2 regions of the Micromonospora schwarzwaldensis genome follow, and region 2 is predicted to be linked to the other one. Evidence: riboswitches for the same ligand, from Rfam matches in the RefSeq annotation. Region 2 holds a riboswitch; the other holds the start of a gene.

Region 1 (11,534 bases), 240 kb from region 2:
GGAGCGCGGTGCGGGGCACCGCGACGTGTGTCTGATCCCGTCGTCGGCGCACGGCACGAACGCCGCGTCGGCGGTGATGGCCGGCATGCGGGTGGTCGTGGTGGGCTGCGACGCCGACGGCAACGTCGACCTGGTCGACCTCGACGCGAAGATCGACAAGCATCGGGACGCCCTCGCGGCGATCATGGTGACGTACCCGTCGACGCACGGGGTGTACGAGACGGGCATCGCGCAGTTGTGCGCGAAGGTCCACGACGCCGGCGGTCAGGTGTACGTCGACGGGGCGAACCTCAACGCGCTGGTCGGGTTCGCCAAGCCGGGGAAGTTCGGGGCGGACGTGTCGCACCTGAACCTGCACAAGACGTTCTGCATTCCGCACGGCGGCGGCGGCCCGGGGGTGGGTCCGGTGGCGGTGCGCGCGCACCTGGCGCCGTTTCTGCCCGGCGATCCGGTCGGCGCGTCCGTCGACGGCCGGCCGGCGATCTCCGCGGCCCGGTACGGGTCGGCGGGGATCCTGCCGATCCCGTGGGCGTACCTGCGGATGATGGGCGCGGACGGCCTGGCGCGGGCCACCGGCGTGGCGGTGCTGGCCGCGAACTACGTGGCGGTGCGGCTGCGGGCGCACTTCCCGGTGCTGTACGCCGGCAACAAGGGCCTGGTGGCGCACGAGTGCATCCTGGATCTGCGGCCGTTGACGAAGGCGACCGGGGTGAGCGTCGACGACGTGGCGAAGCGGCTGATCGACTACGGGTTCCACGCGCCGACGATGTCGTTCCCGGTGGCCGGCACGTTGATGGTGGAGCCGACCGAGAGTGAGGACCTGGCCGAGCTGGACCGGTTCTGCGACGCGATGATCGCCATCCGCGCGGAGATCGACAAGGTGGGCTCGGGGGAGTGGCCGGCGGGCGACAACCCGCTGTCGAACGCGCCGCACACGGCGGCGATGGTGTCCGGCGACGAGTGGCCGCACGCGTATCCGCGGTCGGTGGGCGCCTACCCGGGGGCGGTGGAGCGGGCGGGGAAGTACTGGCCTCCGGTGCGGCGCGTCGACGGCGCGTACGGCGACCGGAACCTGGTCTGCTCGTGTCCGGCGCCGGAGGCGTTCGAGGATTGAGGGCGTTCACGCCGGGGCGGTGGTGGATCGCCGCCCCGGCCGGCGCGCCGACGGTGTCCGTTCGGCGCGTACGCTCACTGACGCTGCGTGAGCGCTCAGGCGACGAGGGCGTGGCGGGCCGGTCCCCGGTGCGGGGCGATGGTCCGCCCGTCGGGGAGCAGCTCACCGGTGTCCTCGAAGATGATGACGCCGTTGCAGAGCAGGCTCCAGCCCTGCTCAGGAAAGCAGGCGAGGACGCGGGCGGCTTCGCGGTCGGTCGCGTCGGCGGAGGGGCAGGTGGGTTGGTGCTGACACATCGGGTTCTCCGGACTGTGGGGGCACTGTGTCATGGTTCACATGACCAGTGACGCACAGTACCAAGCGAAACCGCGCGCCATCGAGCAAGGTCGCGGCTTGTTCACCCAGAATCGGCTGAACGGATGAGGCGGAACGGTCCACACGGTGTGGAAGCGCTCCCACACGTGCCGGTCGCGGTGCCCGGCGCGCCCCCCGGCTGTCGGTCCCGACTGGTCGAGACCGCCCGGTTGCAGTGGCGCGTCGGCGACGGCGGCGACCCCGCCGACCTGGCGCAACGCTTCCTCACCGCGCACGGCGTCGGCGTCGACGACCTGACCCGGCCCGGCCGGCACACCCCCGACGGGCCGTGCGGGGCGGCGCTGTTCCTGTCCGCCGCCGCCGGCGCGTACGCCGTCGGCGCGCCGACCGGTGCGCCCACGCCCGTGCCGGCGCTGCCCGACCTGGTCGTGGTGGTCTACCACCACGGCGACCGCCCGCACCGGGCGCCGCCGCCGACCCGCTGGCGACTGGGGGACTGGCGGGACAGTTGGACCCCGGCCGCGCACGCCGCCGCCGTCGAGGCGGTCCGCGCCGCCATCGCCCGCGGCGACGTCTACCAGGTCAACGTCGTCGGGCACGCCGCCGCCGACTACGCCGGCGACCCCCGTCCGGCGCTGCTCCGCCTCGCCGCGCTGCCCGGCGCCCGCTACGGCGGCGCCCTCACCGGGCCCGGCTGGGCGTTGGGCTGCGCCTCCCCGGAGACGCTCGTCGCGATCGAACACGGCCGGCTGGTCACCCGCCCGATCAAGGGCACCCGCCCGGCCACCGCCGCCGGCCGCCGTGACCTGCTCACCTCCGCCAAGGAACGCGCCGAACACGTCATGATCGTCGACCTGGAACGCAACGACCTGGCCCGGGTGGCCCGCACCGGCTCCGTCCGCGTCGACGAGCTGTTCGCCGTACGCCGCTGGTGCGACCTGTGGCAGGCCGAGTCGACGGTGTCCGCGGCGCCCGCCGACGGCCTGGGCCTGGCCGACCTGCTGCGCGCGCTGTGCCCCGGCGGGTCGGTCACCGGCGCGCCCAAGCACGCCGCGCTCGCCCAGGTGGCGGCGCGGGAGCCGGTCGGCCGCGGCGCCGGCATGGGCGCGCTGGGCTGGGTCGGGCCGGACCGGCTCGACCTGGGACTGACCATCCGCACCGCCGCCGCCGACGCCCACCGGCTGCACCTGTGGGCCGGCGGCGGCATCACCTGGGACAGCGACCCCGCCGCCGAGGTCGCCGAGGCCGCCGCGAAGGCCGCCCCGGTACGCGCGCTGCTGGCCGCCGGCTGACCGCCGGCGGTTCAGGCGGCGGCGAACGCGTCCAGGGCGGCCACGACCCGCTCGCCGATGCCGTGGCCCTGGCCGTGCCCGCCGGACTCGACGATCTCCAGCCGGGCGTCCGGCCAGTCCTGGGTCAACCGCCACGCGATGTCGGGCGGACCGCTGACGTCCAGCCGGCCCTGCACGAGGACCCCGGGGATGCCGGTGAGCCGGCCGGCGTCGCGCAGCAACTGCCCGTCGGTCAGGAAACCCAGGTTCGCGAAGTGGTGGGTGACCAGCCGGGTGAACCCGTACCGGAACACCGGGTCGGCGTAGCGCAGGCTGGGCGCGTACCCGCCGGCGAGCGAGACGTGCACGTCCTCCCAGTCACACCAGTCGCGCGCCGCCCGCTCCCGCACCGCCGGGTCGGGATCGTTGACCAGCCGGGCGTACGCGGCGGCCAGGTCGCCGTCCCGGTCGGCCTCGGGCACCCCGTCGCGGAAGCGCGCCCACTCCTGCGGGAACACCCGGCCCATGTCCCGGGTCACCCACTCGATCTCGCGGCGGGTGTTGGCCACCACGCTGAACAGCACCAACGCGGTGACCCGCCGCGGGTGCGCCTGCGCGTACGCCAGGGACAACGCCGAACCCCACGACGCGCCGCACAGCAGCCACCGGTCCACGCCCAGGTGCGCGCGCAGCGCCTCCATGTCGGCCACCAGGTGGGCGGTGGTGTTCACCGACAGGTCGGTCGCCGGGTCGGCGGCCGGCGGGGTGCTGCGCCCGCAGCCACGCTGGTCGAACAGCACGACCCGGTAGGCGGCCGGGTCGAACAGCTGCCGCCACGACGCGCCGGCGCCCGAGCCGGGACCGCCGTGCACGACCAGCGCCGGCCGCCCGTCCGGATTGCCACAGGTTTCCCAGTACACGCGTTGGCCGTCGCCGACGTCCAGGTGACCCGACGCGTACGGCTCGATCGGGGGATACATGTCCGCGGTCCTCCCACCACCGGAAACAACAGCGCTGTTACATTAGCGGACGTGACCGCCCCCCACCGCGACGCCCTCGGCACCCTGCTGCGCCACGTCCTGGAACTGCTCGACGGCGACGTCGCCGCCGTCCACGACCGACTCGGCCTCACCGACTACCGGCCCCGCTACTCACCCGTGGTCCGCGTCCTCGTCACCGACGGACCCCTGCCCATCCGCGACCTCGCCGAGCGCGTCGGCGTCACCCACTCCGCCGCCAGCCAGACCGTCGCCGGCATGCGCCGCGCCGGCCTGGTCACCCTCACCCCCGGCACCGACGCCCGCCACCGCATCGTCACCCTCACCGACCGCGCCCGCGCGCTGCTGCCCGCCGTCGAAGCCGAATGGGCCGCCACCACCGCCGCCATGCGCCACCTCGACACCGAACTGCCCGTCCCGCTCGCCGACGAGCTGTACGCCGTGCTCACCGCGCTGCGCCACCGCCCGCTGCGCGACCGCATCGCCGACACCGGGCTGCTCCCACCGGCGGGTGGGCACCCCGGGCCGGTAAGCAACGGATAGCCTTCCGGGCATGACTATGCGCCCGATCCGGATCATCGGCGACCCCGTCCTGCGCACCCCCAGCGAACCGGTCACCACCTTCGACGCCGAACTCCGCGCCCTCGTCGCGGACCTGATGGACACCCTGCTCGGCGCGCCCGGCCGCGCCGGCGTCGCCGCCCCCCAGATCGGCGTCAACGCCCAGGTCTTCGTCTACGGCGCCGACGGCCACCTCGGCCACCTCGTCAACCCCACCTTGGAACTGTCCGAGGAACTCCAGGACGACGACGAGGGCTGCCTGTCCATCCCCGGCCTCTACTTCCCGACCCCCCGCGCGTTGCACGCCACCGCCCACGGCCACGACCAGCACGGCGAACCCCTCACCATCACCGGCAGCGGCTTCCTCGCCCGCGCCCTGCAACACGAGACCGACCACCTGCACGGCCGCCTCTACGTCGACACGCTGCGCGGCGACACCCGCCGCCGGGCGCTACGGGAGATCCGCGCCGGCCGGTTCGACTCACCCAGCCGGGCCCGCTGACACCCCGCCCGACCCGCCGGCCACCCGCGTCAACGCGCACTCGGTGAACCCCGCGACCCGGGTGAAACCCAACCGCCCGTACAACCGCACCGCCGCGGCGTTGTCCGCCCGCACGTTCAGCGTCACATGATCCACCGACGCCCGCAGCCGCGCGCACAACGCCGCCACCACACCCGCGCCCAGACCACGCCCCCGCACGTCCGGATGCGTCGTCACGTTCCCCACCGCCGCCACCCGCCACCGCGGCGACCACACGTGCACCCCCGCCACCGCCACCAACCGGCCACCCTCGCGCACCCCCACATACTGGCCGGTGTCCACCATCCGCGGATCGAACCAGTTCCCCGGATACGCCACCGCGTACAACTCCCGCAACTGCGGCAGGTCCGCCCGACCCAACGGCTCACCCACCGCCGGCACCGCCGCCAACCGCACCGGATCCGTCAACACCATCCGATCGTGCGCCGCCGCGTCCGACACCCCGTACCACCGCGCCACCGTCGCCTCCAGACCAGGGGACAGGTGCGCCCACAACCGCGCCGGCAACACCGGCGCCACCGCCACCAACAACCCCGACAACGCCGCCACCCGATCCGGCGCCGCGAACGCCAACAACGTCGGCAACTCCACCCCGTGGTACAGCAACACCACCTCGTCACCCGAGCGGAACCACGACGTGTACGGCCAGAAGAAATCGTCCAGATCACCCAACTGGTACGCGTGCAACACCGGATCCCGACCCAACAACCCGGCCAGCACCGCCCGGTCATGCTCCGCCCGCACCGCCATCACCGCACCGCCGACCACTGGTCGTAACCCAACCGCGCCACCAACGCCAGCACCACCACCAACAACACCACCCGCACGAACCCCGCACCCCGCCGCAACGCCATCCGCGCACCCACCACCGCCCCGGCCACGTTGCACACCGCCATCGCCGCCCCCAACCACCACCACACGTGCCCCGTCAGCCCGAACACCACCAGCGCCCCCAGATTCGTCCCCGCGTTCACCACCTTCGCCATCGCCGACGCGTGCACGAAATCCGCACCCACCAACGCCGTGAACACCAACACCAGAAACGTGCCCGTACCCGGACCGATCAACCCGTCGTACAACGCGACACCCAACCCCGCCACCGCCACCGCCACCACCACCCGCCACCGGGTCCGCCGCGCCGGCGACGCCACCACCCCCAACCGCGGCCGGGCCACCACGAACACCGCCACCGCCACCAACACCACGAGCACCACCGGCCGGTACGCCCCCGCCGGCACCGCACCCGCCAACGCCGCACCCAACCCGGCCGTCACCACCGCCAACCCCGCCGCCGGACCCGCCACCGCCCAGTCCAGCTTCGTCCGCCGCGCATACGTCACCGCCGCCGTCGACGTACCGAAGATCGCCGCCAACTTGTTCGTCCCCAACGCCGTCGCCACCGGCACCCCCGGCGCCGCCAGCAACAACGCCGGCAACAGCAGCAACCCGCCACCACCCACCACCGCGTCCACCCACCCCGCCAACGCGGCAGCGGCCAGCAACGTCGTCAACGACCCGGCATCCACGGCCGCATTCTGCCCACCCCGCCGCCACCGGCGGGCACCCCTGTGGCCAGCCTCACCGCCCCCGACGACGCCGCAACCACAACCCCACCGACGCCACCGCCACGAACACCAGCACCGAACAGCACAACAGCTTCAGCATCCGCCCAGCCTGCCACCACCACGTAGGGTGTGCAGGTGCGCCTGGCCACCTTCAACCTGCTGCACGGCCGCTCCCTCACCGACGGGCTCGTCGACCCCGACCGACTCACCGCCGCCGTCACCGCCCTCGACGCCGACGTGCTCGCCCTCCAGGAAGTCGACCGCGACCAGACCCGCAGCGGCAAACTCGACCTCACCGCCCTCGCCGCCCACGCCCTGCACGCCGACCACCACCGCTTCGCCGCCGCCGTCGTCGGCACCCCCGGCGAACACTTCCGCCCCCTCACCCACGACGACGACGGCCACGGCGAACCCCTCTACGGCGTCGGCCTCATCAGCCGCCACCCCGTCCGCTCCTGGCAGGTCACCCGCCTACCCGCCGCGCCCGTCCGCTCACCCATCTACATCCCCGGCCCCGGCGGCGGACTCGTCCTGCTGCGCGACGAACCCCGCGTCGTCCTCGCCGCCGTCCTCGACACCCCTCACGGCCCGCTCACCGTCGCCGCCACCCACCTGTCCTTCGTCCCCGGCTGGAACGTGTGGCAACTGCGCCGCGTCGTCCGCGCCCTGCGCGCCCTACCCGCCCCGCGCATCCTGCTCGGCGACCTCAACCTCCCCGCCGGCCCCGCCGCCGCGCTGTCCCGCTGGCGCCCCCTGGCCCGCCGCCCCACCTACCCGGCCGGACAACCCCGCGTCCAGCTCGACCACATCCTCGCCGACCCCCACCACCTCGACCGGCTCCCACCCGTCACCGCCGTCGCCACGCCACCGTCCACCATCTCCGACCACCGCCCCCTCGTCGTCGACCTCGGCTGACCAGCCGCCGACGACGCCCGGTCACCAGTCGTCCACGACCTCGAGCCGGACGGCTCCATCGCGGGTGCCCACGGCCAGAACGGCCCCGTCGGACGCGTACTCCACGGCGGTGACCGGACCGTACCGGCCGTCGAGAGTGTGCACCGGCAAGCCGTTACTGGCGTCGAAGATCCGCACCCGGCCGTGGCCGTCGCCCACAGCCATGCTGTTCCTGATCAGCGGATTGAACGCGACGACCGCAGGACCGGCATCGCTGCGCAGAAAACGCACCCGACGGCCGTTACTGGCATCCCAGATGCCCGGCGGCGCGCCCGCCGCGACGACGGCAAGGGTGTTCCGGGTCAACGGGTCGAACCGGATCGACGTGACCCGCCCCGGTATCCGTTCCCCGACGCTGACGCGGGCGCCGTCGCTGCTGCTCCAGACCTCCAGGGCACCGTCGCCGCCGGCCGCCAGATCGCCCTCGTTGTGGCAGTCGAACGCCAGCGCGGTGATGTCGGCCAGCCCGGTGTGCAGTTCCCGCACGAGCCGGCCGGTGTCCGTCCGCAGGATCCGCACCGTCCCGCCCCCGCCGACGGTCGCGACGATCCCACGCCGACGCGGATCGAACGCGAAGACCATCCTGCTTCCGGCGGCCCGGCCGGCGATGCTGAGGACAGGCTTGCCGTCCGTGGTGTTCCACAGCCGCAACAAACCGTTCGTGCCGGCCGTCGCCAGCACATTGCGGTTCAGCGGATCGAACTGCACATCAGTGACCTGCTCGTCACCGGTGACGAGAATATGGCGCCGCACGACCGTGCGGGTGTCCCAGACCTCCACCACCCCGCCCGCACCGGTCACGGCGAGATCGCCGGTGGCGAACCTGCCGAACCGGCTGACGGCCACAAGCGTCGACACTGCCGGCCCGGCGACACGGATCCCGCCGGCGGCGCCGGCCGGATCGTGGCGACCCGTCAACGCCCCGGGCCGCGGCACGCTCATACCGAACAGCACCAGGACCACCGCCGCCCCCACCCCCAGCACAGGTCGCGGCACCCGCCGCAGCAGCACAGCGCCGGCACGTGCCCGATGCCGGATCCCGGACCGGCCGCCGCCCGCGCGCGCCCCCACGACCGCCTCCTGACCGGCCGGCTGCGCTGACCCCTCCGGCACCGGATGCGGACGCGGCGACGACGGCACGGCTCGGGCGCCGCGGGACGCCGCCGCACGCGCCTGCTCCCAGCGCACGACCCACTCCGCCGGATCACCACCGCACGCCCGCACAAAGGCCTCGACCGTCTCCCACTGCGCAATGTGGTCGCCGCCCGCGGCTTCGGCCAACGCGGTCCGGGAACGCCCGGTCCGGCGAGCCATCTGCAGATACTTCGGAGACCCGGCGGCGACCCGCAAGGCACGCAACTGCATCGCGAAGGCGGCGGCGGGCCCGGACGACGCATCAAGCGGACGCTCCGTACGCGACATGCCCCCAGCGTGCCGATAGGCCGTCGCCCCGCGCAATAGACCGTCGCCGCCGCCGACGGCCACACCGCGGCATACAACCGGTGGAACCTGACCGACAAACGTCATCGAGGAGCACCGATGCGCCGATCCCCACGGCTGCTGCACGCCGCCGCAGCACTTGCCCTCTCCACGTCCGCCCTGACCGCCCTGACCAGCACGACCGCCCACGCCGCGCTGCCCAACTGCAACCAGTGGGCGACGAACTGGGGTAACGAACCCAGGCCGAGGATCCCCACCTACGGCAGCGGCAACTGGGACTGTGTGATGGGCTCCGGAAACGTCTCAGAAGGCGTGTGGGCCCTGCAATACACCATGAAGTACTGCTACGAGCAGAACATCACCGTCGACAAGGTGTTCGGAGCCCAGACCCGCTCGGCGCTGATCAACGTACAACGCCAGGTCGGCGCCACAGCCGACGGCGTCTACGGCCCCGCCACCCGATCCCGGATGCAATGGGCCCGCGCCACAGGACCCGACAACAGCTGCATCCCCGTCGGCTGAGGCACACCGCCGCCGCGAAACACACCCTGCCCCGGCCCGCCGGCCGCCACGACCGGCGGGCCCGCCCATGTCACCCCAACCCCACCCGCCGCCGCGCCGCCTGCACCGCGTTACGGAACAACATCGCCACCGTCGTCGGACCCACCCCGCCCACCCGCGGCGTGATCGCACCCGCCACCGCGGCACACGACTCGTCCACATCCGGCAACAACCGCCGCCCCTCGTACCGCACCCCACCACCGACCACCACCGCACCCGGACGCACATGCTCCGGCCGCACGATCCCCGGCACCCCCGCCGCCGCCACCAGGATCTCCGCCCGCCGCGTGTACCGAGGCCAGTCCGCCACCCCCGTGTGCACCACCGTCACCGCCGCGTTCGCCGTCGGCCGCTTCTGCGCCAACAACATCGCCAACGGCCGACCCAACGTCGCACCCCGACCCAGCACCACCACCTCCCGACCCGACACCGGCACCCCGTGGAACGCCAACAACGCCTCGATCCCCGCCGGCGTACACGGCAACGGACCCGGCAACCCCAACGCCAACCGGCCCATGTTCACCGGATGCATCCCGTCCACGTCCTTGTCCGGATCCACCACCGCCAACGCCCGGTCGTAATCCAGACCCCCCGGAATCGGATGCTGCACCAACACCCCGTGCACCCCGGAATCGGCGTTGAAATCCGCCACCACCGCATGCAGGTCCGCCTGCGACGCCGACGCCGGCAAATGCACGTGCGGCGACGCGAACCCCAACGCCGCCGCCTGCCGCTGCTTGATCCGGATGTAACCCGCGCTCGCGTCGTCGTCACCCACCAGCACCGTCGCCAACGCCGGCGTCACCCCCACCGCGCGCAGCTCCGCCACCGACGCGGCCACCTCACCCAACACCCGCTCCGCCACCGGCCCACCCGGCAACAACCGCGCCGACGAACCCGCGACCACCGAAGAAGAAGACATGCGACACCTCGCCCGCGGAGGCCCAGGCGGTCGACCCCCACGACGAGCTCCCCGATGGTTCACCCATCCCCGTGCCGCCAGTCGCGTCCCCCTCACCCTGCCACAGCCCGCGCCACGATCGCATCCACCACCGACTGCCACCCCGGCAACGACGCCAACACCGCATCCGCCCGCCGCCGCCGATCCGCCACCGACACCACCTGAAGATCCGCCAACACCGCCACCAACCCCGGCCGCAACGCCCGCTCCCGCTCCGGCGCCACCACCCCCAACACCACCAGACACCGCGCGTACGTCACCACCACCCAGAACATCGCCTCCCGGTGCCGCCCCGCCGCCACCAACGCCGCACCACCGTCGAACACCACCGGCCGCCCCGCCACGCTCAGATCCGCCCCGAACGCGAACCCCTCCCGCGGCAGCCCCGCCACCTCGTCGAACACCACCGCCAAACTCGCCAGATGCTCCCGCACCCGCCCCGCGCCCACCCCACCGCCGTCCACCGCCGCCAGCAACCCCGCATACCGCCCACCGAACCCGAACCGCGTCAACACCTCCGACGCCCGCACGAACCGCCGCCGCACCGTCGGATCCACCAACCCCGCCACCGCCGGCCACACCGCCAACAGCGACGTCGGGAACACCCACGCCAACACCTGCTCCGCGAGCGGCGCCCCGGCGTCCAGCACCCGCAACCCACCCTCGATCCGCCGCCGCACCCCCGCACAGCGCCGCCGCACCCACACCGGATCCGCGTACCCCGCCGCCACCCGCCGCCGCACCGCCGCCAGCCGCCCCGACGGATCCGCGATCACCGCGTCGCGACGGAACATCGGCGCGAACACCCACGACCCCAGCACGTCCTCCGGCTCACCCACCTCCGCCCAGGTGACCGAGCTGACCTCCAACAGCACCCCCCGATGCACGAACTTGCCCACCTTCACACCGGCGGACTCCCGCACCAACAGCACGTCCACGTCCGACCACACCGGCAGCTCCGCGTCATCCGGCAACCCCACCGTCGAGCCGCTGAACAACGCCCCCTCCACCGACGGATCCGTACGCATCCGCTCCCGCACCCAGCCGACCGCCACCGCCCGCGCCGCATCCACCCGCATCCGACCGATCCTGCCACCACCAGCCGCACACCCACGGTTGCCGACCAGACACCAAGCTCCTGTCCGCCATCGACCTGCACACCGAAGACGCCGTCCTGCTCCTCGACGCCGCCGAGCTACCCTCCGAACACCACCTGACCCCGAGCCGAACCCCTGCCTCGCCCGGGGCACCTC
Region 2 (11,534 bases):
AGCCGTCGTCGTCGAGGTGCCCGATGTCGCGGGTGCGGACCCAGCCGTCGACGAGCGTCTCGGCGGTCAGCTCCGGCTGGCCGTGGTAGCCGACGAAGCTCAGCTTCGTGCGGGCCCACACCTCACCGTCGACGCCGGCCGGCAGCACCCGCCCGTCGGCGTCGCGGATCTCGACCGTCACGTCCCCGTACGGCCGGCCGCAGGAGCGCAGCCGCTCCGGGTGCTCCGGATCGTCGGTGAGCCCGGGCAGCGCGCAGATCACCACCGCCTCGCTGAGCCCGTAGACGATGCGCAGGCACGGGCCGAACCGGGCGATCGCCTGGCGCAGCCGGGCGGGCGCGGCGGGTCCGGCGCCCACGTTGAACATGACCATCGCGGAGAAGTCGGCGCCCGGCAGGTCGGGATGGTCGAGCACCTCGTAGAGCATCGGCGGGGTGACGAACGTGGAGGTCAGCCGCTCGGCGTCCACGGTCGCGATGAACGCCGCCGGGTCCCACCGCTCGCGCAGGAACAGCACCCCGCCGGTGAACAGGTTGACAAGCGTGGTGATCTGGCCGCTGGCCAGCCACATCGGGGAGTGTGACAGGTGCCGCAGCAGCGGGATCCCGGCGGCCCGGATGCCGGCCGCGAGCGCCAGCACCTGCCGGTAGAAGCTCTCCCGGTGGTGCACCAGCTTGGGCGTGCCGGTGGTGCCGCTGGTCTGGAGGAACGACTCCGGCGCGGGCCCGGAGGCCGGCAGGTCGGTCGGGTCGTCGGCGTCGCCGTCCGCGGTGAGGTCCGGTCCGGCGCCGCCGGGGCCGAGACAGAGCACCGGTACGCCGACCAGGCCGGCCGCGACCTGCCCGGACTCCGGATCGCGGGGATCGTGCACGAACACCTCCGGCGCGGCCAGCGCGACGAACTCGTCGATCTCGCGGCGGGAGGTGACCGGGGCGACCCACATGGCGCGGCAGCCGAGCAGGTGCAGCGCGAGGTGCAGCAGCGGACCCTCGATCGTGTTGCCGAGCATCACCAGCACCGCCGCGCCGGGGCGTACGCCGTGCCGGCGCAGCGCGGCGGCCAGGCCGCGCACCTCGGCGGCGACCTGCGGGTAGGTGAGCCGGCGGTCACCGCCGACCAGCGCCTCCCGGTCGCCGAACCCGGCGAACAACTCCAGCGCCTCGTGCACGTAGTTCGGCCGGTCGGTCATCGGGCAGCCCCCATCATCGTCCGCGAGCGGCGCCCGGCCCGGGTCAGGGCCGGTACTCGGACGGCGGGTGCCGGGTCGGCGACCGCACCGCCGCCGGTTCCGAGCCTAGGCAGCGGCGGTCCACGGCGGACAGAGCCGAACGTCGGGGCCCGGCATCCCGTGGGCATTTGATCATGTCGATCAGGTTGATTGACGCTCGTCACCAGCGGCGGCTAGTTTCCGGTCCATCGCCCGGGCAGGTGGCGCCGACCGCGCCGCGCCCGGGGTTGGGCGAACATGGAGGATCGATGCCGACCCCGAAGAGATGGCACGTCATAGCTTCCGCCGCAACGCTGCTGATCGCCGGCACCCCGGCGGTCACCGCGAGCGCCGGCCCCACCGACACCGACCGCGCCGGGCACGGGCGCGCCGAGTGGGCGGGGAGCTGGGCCGCCGCGGTGACCCGAGGGAACACCGTGGGGCTGACCAACACCGGCCTCAACGACCAGAGCATCCGGATGACGGTGCAGACCACGGTGGGCGGCCCGCGCCTGCGGGTCCGGCTCACCAACCTCTACGGCGAGCAGGCCGTCAAGGTCGGGCACGCCACGGTCGCCCGGCCGAACACCGCAACCGTCGACGACCTGTCCGACGTCGACCCGGCCAGCGTCCGGGAACTGACGTTTTCCGGCGGCACGTCGGCGACCATCAACAAGGGCGCCGAACTGCTCAGCGACGCGCTTGCCTACCCGGTGGCCGAGCAGGAGGACCTGGTGGTCACCCTGTACTTCCCGGTGCTCACCGGACCGGTCACGTTCCACGGCCAGTCCCGGGTCACCAACTTCATCGGCGCCACGGACCTGACCACCGCGGCCGGCGGCGCCGGCTTCACCATCAAGCCGAACTGCTGCTGGATGTTCCTCTCCGGCATCGACGTGGAGCGCAAGGTCGCGCCGGGCTCGGTGGTGGTGCTCGGCGACTCCATCGGCGACGGCAACGGCAGCACGGTCAACGCCGACAAGCGCTGGCCGGATCTGCTCGCCGCGCGGCTGATCGAGGCCCGCCCGGAGGTCCGTACGCCGGGCGTGCTCAACCTCAGCCTGGCCGGCAACCGGCTCAACCACGAGGGCCCGGAGCCCGGCGCGGGCGGGTTCCCCGGCTACTACGAGCTGGGCCCGAACGCGCTGGCCCGGCTGAACGAGGACGTGTTCCCGCAGACCGGCGTCCGGACCGTCATCACCCACCTGGGCATCAACGACATCTGGATGAACGGCGACAGCGCCGAGGCGATCATCGCCTCGCTGCGCCAGCTCAACCAGCAGGTCAAGGCGCGCGGGCTGACCAGCCTGGTCGGCACCATCACCCCGTACGAGGGCAACGGCGGGCCGGGCGTGTGGACCGAGGAGAAGGACGCCACCCGCAACGCCGTCAACACCTGGCTGCGTGGGGCCGGCCGGGCCGAGTTCGACGGCGTGCTCGACTTCGACGCCGTGCTGCGTGACCCGGCGCAGCCCAGCCGGCTGCTGCCGGCGTACGACGCCGGGGACCACATCCACCCGAACGACGCGGGCGCGCAGGCGATGGCGAACGCCGTCCCCCTGCGGCTGCTCGGGCTGTGACACCGGGCGGGGGCGGCGTCGACACGGCGGCCGCCCCCGCCGCCTTTTCCTGGGGAGGAAGAACCGCCGTGGATGTCAGCGAGATCCTGACCGGCCTGTACAGCGAACAGGGCCGGCAGAACCCCTATCCCTTCTACACGGACCTGCACGTGCACGGGCCGATCAACGCCATTCCCACCCGTGCCGAGCACAGCACCGTCACCGCCGTCGCCGGCGGGTACGACGTGGTCGACGGGATCCTGCGCGATCCGGGGTGGTACAAGGGCTTTCCGCCCGGCTGGGAGGAGCAGGAGATCCTGCGTACCTTCCTGACCTCGATGATGTTCGTCAACCCGCCGGACCACACCCGGATGCGCGCGGTGTTCGCCAAGACGTTCACCCCGCGCCGGCTGGGCGCGTTGGAGCCGGTGGTGGTGCGGATCGTCACCGAACGCCTGGACGCGATGGCCGAGGCCGGCGCGGACGGCACCGAGGTGGACTTCGTCGCCGACTTCGCGTACCCGGTCCCGGCGCTGGTGATGGCCGAGTTCATCGGTCTGCCCGCCGCCGATCTGGCCTGGTACCGGCAGCGGGTCGACTGGATCGACGAGTACATGGACGTCGCCGGCAAGACGCCGGAGCGGCTGACCCGGGCCAACCAGGCCGCCGAGGAGCTGCGGGCCTACTACCGGGACCTGATCGCCCACCGCCGCCGGGCCCCCGGCGAGGACCTGATCAGCGGGCTGGTCGAGGTGCTCGACGCGGGCGGCGTCGACCTCACCGAGGACGAGCTGATCAGCAACCTGATCGTGTTGTTCAACGCCAGCTTCGTCACCACCGTCTACATGTTCAGCAACGGCCTGCCGCTGCTGCTCGCCCATCCGGAGGTGACCGCCGCGCTGCCCGGGAACGACGCGCTCGCCCGTGGCTGCGTGGACGAGGTGCTGCGGATGGAGAGCCCGGTGCACTTCCTGGCCCGTTCCGCGCCGGCCGACGCCGACCTGGACGGCGTGCCGGTCGCCCGCGACGACAACGTGCTGCTGCTGATCGCCGCCGCGAACCGGGACCCGGCGCGCTTCCCCGATCCGGACCGCTTCGACCCGTACCGGGACGGTCCACCGTCGCTGGCCTTCGGCGTCGGACTGCACTTCTGCCTCGGCTCCGCGGTCTCGAAGCTGGAGGGCCGGCTCGCGCTGCCCCGGCTGTTCGCCCGCTTCCCCCGGCTCGCGGTCACCCAGCCGTACAGCTACAGCGGTAGCCTCTTCCTGCGCGGCATCGACAAGCTCTTCGTCACCACCGGGGAGGCCGGATGACGCTCGATCCGCAGGTGGTCGCGTGGCGGGCCGCGCGGGCGGCAGCCGGCGTCGTGCCGCTCTACACCCAGACCCTCGCCGAGGCCCGCGCCGCCGACCTCGCCGCGATCCGCGCCGGCGCCGGCGCGGTCGAGCCGGTCGCCGAGGTACGCGACACCCAGGTGCCCGGCCCGGCCGGGCCGCTGCCGGTGCGGGTGCACCGGCCGGCCGGCGACGGTCCGCTGCCCACGCTGGTCTGGTTCTTCGGCGGCGGCTGGACGCTGGGCAGCGTGGACACCGCCGACGGGATCTGCCGCCGGCTGGTCAACCTCGCCGGCTGTCAGACCGTGACCGTCGGCTACCGGCTCGCCCCCGAGCACCCGTTCCCGGCCGCGGTCCAGGACTGCCACGCCGCGCTGCGTCACCTGGCCACGCACCCCGACGAGTTCCGGATCGACGCGGGCCGGCTGGCGGTCGGCGGGGACAGCGCCGGCGGCAACCTGGCCGCCGCGGTGACGCTGCTGGCCCGCGCCGACGGCGGGCCCCGGCTCGCCGCCCAGGTGCTGGTCTACCCGAACACCGACCAGCGTCCCGGCCGGCGCCCGGCCGACGACGAGGACCCGTTGCTGTTCAACCGGCACTCGGTGGCGTGGTACCGCGGCCACTACCTCACCGATCCGGCGGACGCGTCCGATCCGCTGGCCTCGCCGCTGCTCGCCGAGGACCTGTCCGGCCTGCCGCCGGCGCTTGTCGTCACCGCCGGGAACGACCCGCTGCGGGCCGAGGGCGCGCGGTACGCCGAGCGGCTGGGCGGGGCCGGCGTGCCGACCGAGACGGCCGACTACCCGGGCATGATCCACGGCTTCTTCGCCATGCCCGGCGTGTTCGACGCCGGCCGCGATGCCCAGGACCGGGTGGCCGCGTTCCTGCGCCGGCGCTTCGACCTCGACCCGGCCGGTCCGGCGTCGGCGGGCGGCGGGTCGGCGGGTCCGGCGTCGACGGCGGGGGAGTCGGCCGGTCGGGCCTCGGCCGTCGGCTGGTCGGCCGGTTCGACACCGGTCGGCGGAGATCCGGCCGCGAGCGCGACGGGTGCCGGCGTCCATGGCTGAGCGGAGCGTCGACCCGCCGACCCCGGTGGCCGGGCCGGCCTTCGTGCCGCCGGCCAGCCTGGCCGACTTCGCCGGGCTGGCCCGGGCGGTGCTCCCGGCCGACGTGTGGGACTTCGTCGACGGCGGCAGCGGCGCCGAGACCGCGCTGGCCGCCAACCGGGCCGCGCTGGACCGGGTGGCCGTGCTGCCCCGGATGCTGGCCGGCGTGGACGTCCCGAGCACCGAGGCGGCGCTGCCCGGGGGCCGGGCCGCGCTGCCGGTGGCGGTCGCGCCGATGGCGTACCAGCGGTTGCTGCACGCCGACGGCGAGCCGGCGCTCGCGGCGGCGGCCGGCGCGGCGGGCGTGCCCTACGTGGCCAGCACGTTGTCCAGCACGCCGATCGAGGAGGTCGCCGCGGCCGGCGGGACGGTGTGGTTCCAGCTCTACTGGCTGCGCGACCGGGGCCTGGTGGCGGACCTGCTCGACCGGGCGCTGGGCGCGGGCTGCGCGGCGGTGCTGCTCACCGTGGACGTGCCGGTGCTCGGCCGGCGCCTGCGCGACGTGCGCAACGGCTTCACGCTGCCGGCGCACGTCACCGCCGCCAACCTGCCCGGCGGTCGGGACGACCTGGCCCACCGGGGCACGCCCGGCGTCTCGGCGGTGGCGGTGCACACCGGCGCGGTCTTCGCGCCGGCGGTGAGCTGGGCGGACCTGGCCTGGCTGCGCGCGCGTACCCCGGTGCCGTTGCTGGTCAAGGGCATCCTGGACGCGCGCGACGCGGTCCGCGCGGCGGACGCCGGCGTGGACGCGGTGGTGGTCTCCAACCACGGCGGCCGGCAGCTCGACGCCGCCCCGGCCAGCGTGAGTGTGCTGCCGGAGGTGGTCGACGCGGTGGGGGAGCGGTGCGCGGTGCTGCTGGACAGCGGTATCCGCGGCGGCGTCGACGTGCTGCGCGCGCTCGCGCTCGGCGCGGCCGGCGTGCTGGTCGGCCGGCCGCTGCTCTGGGCGCTCGCGGCCGGCGGCCGGGCCGGCGCGGAGGCCGCCCTGGCGCTGCTCGCCGCCGAGCTGCGGGACGCGCTCATCCTCAGCGGCTGCCCCGACCCGGCCTCGGCCCGGCGGCTGCGTACTCGGATCGGAGCCTGACGTGGAACCGGTGGACCTGACCGTCGAGGCGCTGCACGGCAGCGTCGGTGACCCGGCGTTGAACTCGATGAACTTCCTCAACGAGGTGGCGCAGCACTATCCCGACGCGGTGTCGCTGGCCGCCGGTCGGCCGTACGAGGAGTTCTTCGACTCGGCGCTGCTGCCCGGCCACCTGGACCGGTTCCGGGCGCACCTCGCCGACGACCTGGGGCTGAGCCCGGCCCAGGTGGACCGGACGCTGTTGCAGTACGGGCGGACCAAGGGCATCGTGCACCACCTGATCGCCCGCCACCTCGCCGTCGACGAGGGGTTCACCGTCGACCCGGAGACGATCGTGGTGACGGTCGGCTGCCAGGAGGCGATGTTCCTGGTGCTGCGCGCGTTGCGGGCCGACCCGGCCGACGTGCTGTTCGCGGTGGCGCCCACGTACGTCGGGCTGACCGGCGCGGCCCGCCTGGTCGACCTGCCGGTACGTCCGGTGGCCGGTGGCGCGGACGGCGTCGACCTGGCCGACCTGCGGGCCGGGGTGCGCCGGGCCCGCGCCGAGGGGTTGCGCCCGCGCGCCTGCTACGTGATGCCGGACTTCGCGAACCCGTCCGGCGTGAGCATGGACACCGCGCAGCGCCGCCGGCTGCTCGACCTGGCCGCCGAGGAGGAGCTGCTGCTGATCGAGGACAACCCGTACGGCCTGTTCCCGGCCGCCGGCGTGGACCGTCGCCCCACGCTCAAGGCGCTGGACACCGCGCGCCGGGTGGTCTATCTCGGTTCGTTCGCCAAGACGGTGCTGCCCGGCGCCCGGGTCGGCTACGTGGTCGCCGACCAGCGGGTGGGGGGCGCGGACGGCACGGTGGGTCCGCTCGCCGACCAGCTCGCCAAGATCAAGAGCATGGTCACGGTCAACACGTCGCCGATCAGCCAGGCGGTGATCGGTGGCGCGCTGCTGGCGCACGACTGCTCGCTGGTGGCCGCGAACGTCCGGGAGCGGGCCGCGTACGCCCGCAACCTGCGCCACCTGGTCGACGGCCTGGCCCGCCGCTTCCCGGCCGGCGGGCCGGTGCGCTGGACCGTGCCGGCCGGTGGCTTCTTCGTGGTGGTCACCGTGCCGTTCCCGGTCGACGACGCGCTGCTGCACCGCTCGGCCCGCGAGTACGGCGTGCTCTGGACGCCGATGGCGCACTTCTACGACGCCGGCACGCCGGTGAACGCGCTGCGACTGTCGGTGAGCGCGGTCACCCCGGCGCAGATCGACGTGGGCCTGGACCGGCTCGCGGCGCTGGTCGCGGACACCACGGCCGCGGTGGGCGCACCGGCCTGACGCCGCAGGGTCGCGGTTCCGGCACCACCCGTGTTCCCCGGCGACCCGCTGTCCGTTGATAATGGACGGATGGTTGCCTGGGAGTACGCGTTGCTGGTCCGCCGCTATCAGGGGCAGGGCCGGAATTTCCACGTCTCGTTCGTCTGGTACGGCCCGGACGGGTCCCGCACCGACGTCACCGCGTACGGCGACACCGCGGTCGCGCATCTCAACCGGGTCGGCCGCGAGGGCTGGGAGCTGGTGACCGCCGCCGAGGACGTGAACAACGTGCAGGGCAGCACCGAGGTGCACCGCTACCACCTCAAGCGCCCGCTGCGCTGACGGCAGGGGCCGGCACCCGCGCCGGGTGCCGGCCCCTGCCGGATGACAGCGGCTCAGCCCAGGGTGACCTCGGGGTAGAGCGGGAACGGGGTGAGCAGGTCGGCGGCCTGCTTGCCGACCTGCTCGGCCACCGCCGGGTCCAGCACGTACTTCGCCTTCGACGGGCCGCCGTCCGGGCCGGTGCCGGCGGTGGTCCGGGTGAGCACGGTGTGGATCAGCTCGGCGGTCGCGTCCATCTCGGCGGCGCCCAGCCCCCGGGTGGTCAGCGCCGGCGTGCCGATCCGGATGCCGGAGGTGTACCACGCGCCGTTCGGGTCCTGCGGCACGGCGTTGCGGTTGGTCACGATGCCGGAGTCCAGCAGCGCCTGCTCGGCCTGCCGGCCGGTCAGGCCGTAGCCGGAGACGTCGATGAGCACCAGGTGGTTGTCGGTGCCACCGGTGACCAGCGTCGCGCCCCGGCTCAGCAGCCCGTCGGCGAGCGCCTGCGCGTTGTCCACGATCCGCTGGGCGTAGTCGGCGAAGTCGGGACGCCGCGCCTCGGCCAGCGCGACCGCCTTGGCGGCCATCACGTGCGGCAGCGGGCCGCCGAGCACCATCGGGCAGCCGCGGTCGACCTGGTCGGCCAGCTCCGGGCCGCAGAGCACCATGCCGCCGCGCGGCCCGCGCAGCGACTTGTGCGTGGTGGTGGTGACGATGTGCGCGTGCGGCACCGGGTCGAAGTCGCCGGTGAAGACCTTGCCGGCGACCAGGCCGGCGAAGTGCGCCATGTCGACCATGAACGTGGCGCCGACCTCGTCGGCGATCTCCCGCATGATCCGGAAGTTGACCTTCCGCGGGTACGCCGAGTAGCCGGCGACCAGGACCAGCGGCCGGAACTCCCGGGCCGCCTCGGCGACCCGGTCGTAGTCGACCAGCCCGGTGGCCGGGTCGGTGCCGTAGCTGCGCTGGTCGAACATCTTGCCGGAGATGTTCGGCCGGAACCCGTGGGTGAGGTGGCCGCCGGCGTCCAGCGACATGCCCAGCATCCGCTGGTCGCCCAGCTCCCGGCGCAACGCGAACCAGTCCGCCTCGGTCAGGTCGTTGACGTGCCGGACCTGCGCCTTGCGCAGCGCGGGGGACTCGACCCGGTCGGCCAGGATCGCCCAGAACGCGACCAGGTTGGCGTCGATGCCGGAATGCGGCTGCACGTACGCGTGGGCGGCCCCGAACAGCTCCCGGGCGTGCTCGGCGGCGAGCGCCTCGACGGTGTCCACGTTCTGGCAGCCGGCGTAGAAGCGGCGCCCGACGGTGCCCTCGGCGTACTTGTCGCTGAACCAGTTCCCCATGGCCAGCAGCGTCGCGGGGGAGGCGTAGTTCTCACTGGCGATCAACTTCAGCGACTCGCGCTGGTCGGCCAGCTCCGCCCCGATGGCGTCCGCCACCCGCGGCTCGACGGCGCGGATCACCTCCAGCGCGCTGCGGAAGGCGGTGGACTCGGCGTTGTGCGACATGCGACCTCCTGGTGACGTGCGGAAGGCCCAGGCGCTCGGCAGGCGTCCTCATGACGAGGCCGCTCCCCGATGGTGCTCCATCTCCACGCGCCAGTCACGGCCCGTGCCGATCCTAGCGGTCCGCCCCGGACCGGACCTGCGGGGCTCGGCCGGCCCGGGTGTAAGGACGGGCCCCTCCTTGACGCCTCGCGTCGAGCAGGGGCCCCTTCTCACCTGCGCGTCAGGCGTCCACGGCGTCCCGCGCCTTCTTCAGCGCCTTCGGGGCGGTCGGCGTCTTCGGCGCCGTCGGCCGCAGGTCCAGCATGCGCTGGCCGATCTCCTGGAGCTGGTTACGGCCGAGCGCCTCGCGCACCTTCGGGAACCACTCCTGCTCCTCCTCCTCGACGTGGTGCAGCACGTTCTCGATCAGCACCGTCGTCTTGGCGACGAACCGCTCGTCGTCGGCGTCCATGGCGGCCAGCTCGAGGCAGAGCACGTCCGCCACGTGGTGCTCCTCGTACGACTCGAGGATGTCGTCCTCGACGTCCGGCACCAGTTTGCGGACCTCCGGGTACATCACCTCGTTCTCCAGGTAGGTGTGCACCGTCAGCGCCTCGAGGATCTGCGTGACGATCTTCCCGCGCCGGCTCGCCGGCCCGTCCTCGGCATCCTGGAACGCCGTGAACAGGCGGCGGATCTCCTTGTGGTCCTCCTTGAGCAGGACGATCGCGTCGGTGGACACCGGGTTACCTCCTAGGTCGACTGATGATGCCCCCCTACCCGGCGTCCGACCAGGACAAACAGACCGGGCCCGGCGATCGCGCCGGGCCCGGTCCGTGGGTGCGGCGGGTTACTTCACCGCGGCGTACGCGTCGACGACGCCGGCGCCGTAGAACCCGTTACGCGCCCCGCCGGAGCAGGTCGCGTCGTAGGCGTTCGGGCCCGTCGGGATCAGCGGGACCGGGTTGTAGACGCCCGCCGGGCAGGGCTGGGCGGTCGCCGTGCGCTCCAGGAACGACGACAGCTGACCCGGGGTCATGCCCGGGTGCGCCGACAGCGCCAGCGCCGCGACGCCGGTGGCGTGCGGGCCGGACATCGACGTGCCCTGCTTGTAGCCCCACCCGTTGGTGCGGGTGACGGTGTTGAAGGTGGTCGACAGGATGCCGTCGGTCGACGTGGAGCGCGCGCCCTGGGTCCGGAACCGGGTGTCGCCACCCGGCGCCGTCACGTCGATCACGCCCTGCCCGTACGAGGAGTAGTAGCTCTTCGCGCCGGTCGGGCCCACCGCGGCGACGGTCACCACGCCGGGCGCCTCGGCCGGCAGGTCGAGGCAGGCGTTGGTGAGGTTCTCGCGCTCCTCCGGCGTCCCGTTGTTCGGGCTGCCGGTGTCGGTGATCTTGTGGGCGAGGTCGTAGTTCGAGTTACCGGCGGACGCCACGTTCAGCACGCCCTTGGACTGCGAGTAGCGGATCGCCCGCTGCACGGCCTGCCACACCGGGCGCTGCCGCGCGTCGTTGCGGCAGTTCAGCTCCCACGGGTCGATGTAGTAGCTGTTGTTGGTCAGCCGCATCCCGTGGTCGGCCGCCCAGAGGAACCCGCAGACCGCGGCCTCCGGGAAGATGTAGCCGTCGTTGTTGACCACCTTGACGGCGGCCACCTTGACCCCCGGCGCGACGCCGGTGACACCGACGCCGTTGATCGCCGCGGCGATGGTGCCGGCCACGTGCGTGCCGTGGTCGCTGTTGGTCGGGTTCCACGCCGCCTCGGTGGTGTCGGTGACGCCGCCGACACAGGACGTGCTCTTGTCCTTGGCGATCTGGGTCGCCAGGTCCGGGTGGGTGCTGGAGATGCCGCTGTCCAGGACGCCGACGACGACGTCCGGGCGGCCGGTGGTCACCGCGTGTGCCTGCGGGACGTGGATCATGTCCATGTCCCACTGCTGGCCGTAGAGCGGTTCCTTGGTGGGGTCGCCGGTGGCGTCGGCGAGCTGCGCCGCCGAGACCTCGACGGTCTCGCCCTCGTCGAGGGCGGTGCCCAGGCCGGCGGTGGAGGCGACCGACTCGACGCCCGCGCCGGCCACCCGGGCGGCGAAGTCCGGGTTGGTCGAGCGGGCGACGAGCACGCCGATCTGGTCATAGC

The links. Region 2 has a riboswitch for ZMP and ZTP ahead of VKK44_RS12040 (glycine hydroxymethyltransferase). Riboswitches for the same ligand answer to the same signal wherever they lie in the genome.
Region 1: linked by a shared signal. The riboswitch ahead of VKK44_RS13185 (bifunctional 5,10-methylenetetrahydrofolate dehydrogenase/5,10-methenyltetrahydrofolate cyclohydrolase) and the one ahead of VKK44_RS12040 (glycine hydroxymethyltransferase) in region 2 are both predicted to bind ZMP and ZTP.

Annotation. Positions count from the first base shown of each region.
Region 1 is NZ_CP154796.1:2,965,456-2,976,989, forward strand. Features, by position in the region: gene gcvP (aminomethyl-transferring glycine dehydrogenase) at 1-1,114, shown strand, start outside; gene VKK44_RS13135 (DUF5999 family protein) at 1,210-1,410, opposite strand; gene VKK44_RS13140 (chorismate-binding protein) at 1,534-2,721, shown strand; gene pip (prolyl aminopeptidase) at 2,733-3,680, opposite strand; gene VKK44_RS13150 (MarR family winged helix-turn-helix transcriptional regulator) at 3,732-4,241, shown strand; gene def (peptide deformylase) at 4,252-4,761, shown strand; gene VKK44_RS13160 (GNAT family N-acetyltransferase) at 4,741-5,550, opposite strand; gene VKK44_RS13165 (sulfite exporter TauE/SafE family protein) at 5,550-6,272, opposite strand; gene VKK44_RS13170 (endonuclease/exonuclease/phosphatase family protein) at 6,501-7,280, shown strand; gene VKK44_RS13175 (helix-turn-helix domain-containing protein) at 7,302-8,741, opposite strand; gene VKK44_RS13180 (peptidoglycan-binding domain-containing protein) at 8,859-9,281, shown strand; gene VKK44_RS13185 (bifunctional 5,10-methylenetetrahydrofolate dehydrogenase/5,10-methenyltetrahydrofolate cyclohydrolase) at 9,352-10,242, opposite strand; ZMP/ZTP riboswitch at 10,256-10,337, opposite strand; gene VKK44_RS13190 (hypothetical protein) at 10,335-11,360, opposite strand.
Region 2 is NZ_CP154796.1:2,728,556-2,740,089, forward strand. Features, by position in the region: gene VKK44_RS12005 (class I adenylate-forming enzyme family protein) at 1-1,189, opposite strand, end outside; gene VKK44_RS12010 (SGNH/GDSL hydrolase family protein) at 1,504-2,787, shown strand; gene VKK44_RS12015 (cytochrome P450) at 2,856-4,079, shown strand; gene VKK44_RS12020 (alpha/beta hydrolase) at 4,076-5,167, shown strand; gene VKK44_RS12025 (alpha-hydroxy acid oxidase) at 5,160-6,290, shown strand; gene VKK44_RS12030 (aminotransferase-like domain-containing protein) at 6,292-7,605, shown strand; gene VKK44_RS12035 (hypothetical protein) at 7,675-7,926, shown strand; gene VKK44_RS12040 (glycine hydroxymethyltransferase) at 7,980-9,416, opposite strand; ZMP/ZTP riboswitch at 9,435-9,524, opposite strand; gene VKK44_RS12045 (hemerythrin domain-containing protein) at 9,637-10,137, opposite strand; gene VKK44_RS12050 (S8 family peptidase) at 10,246-11,534, opposite strand, start outside.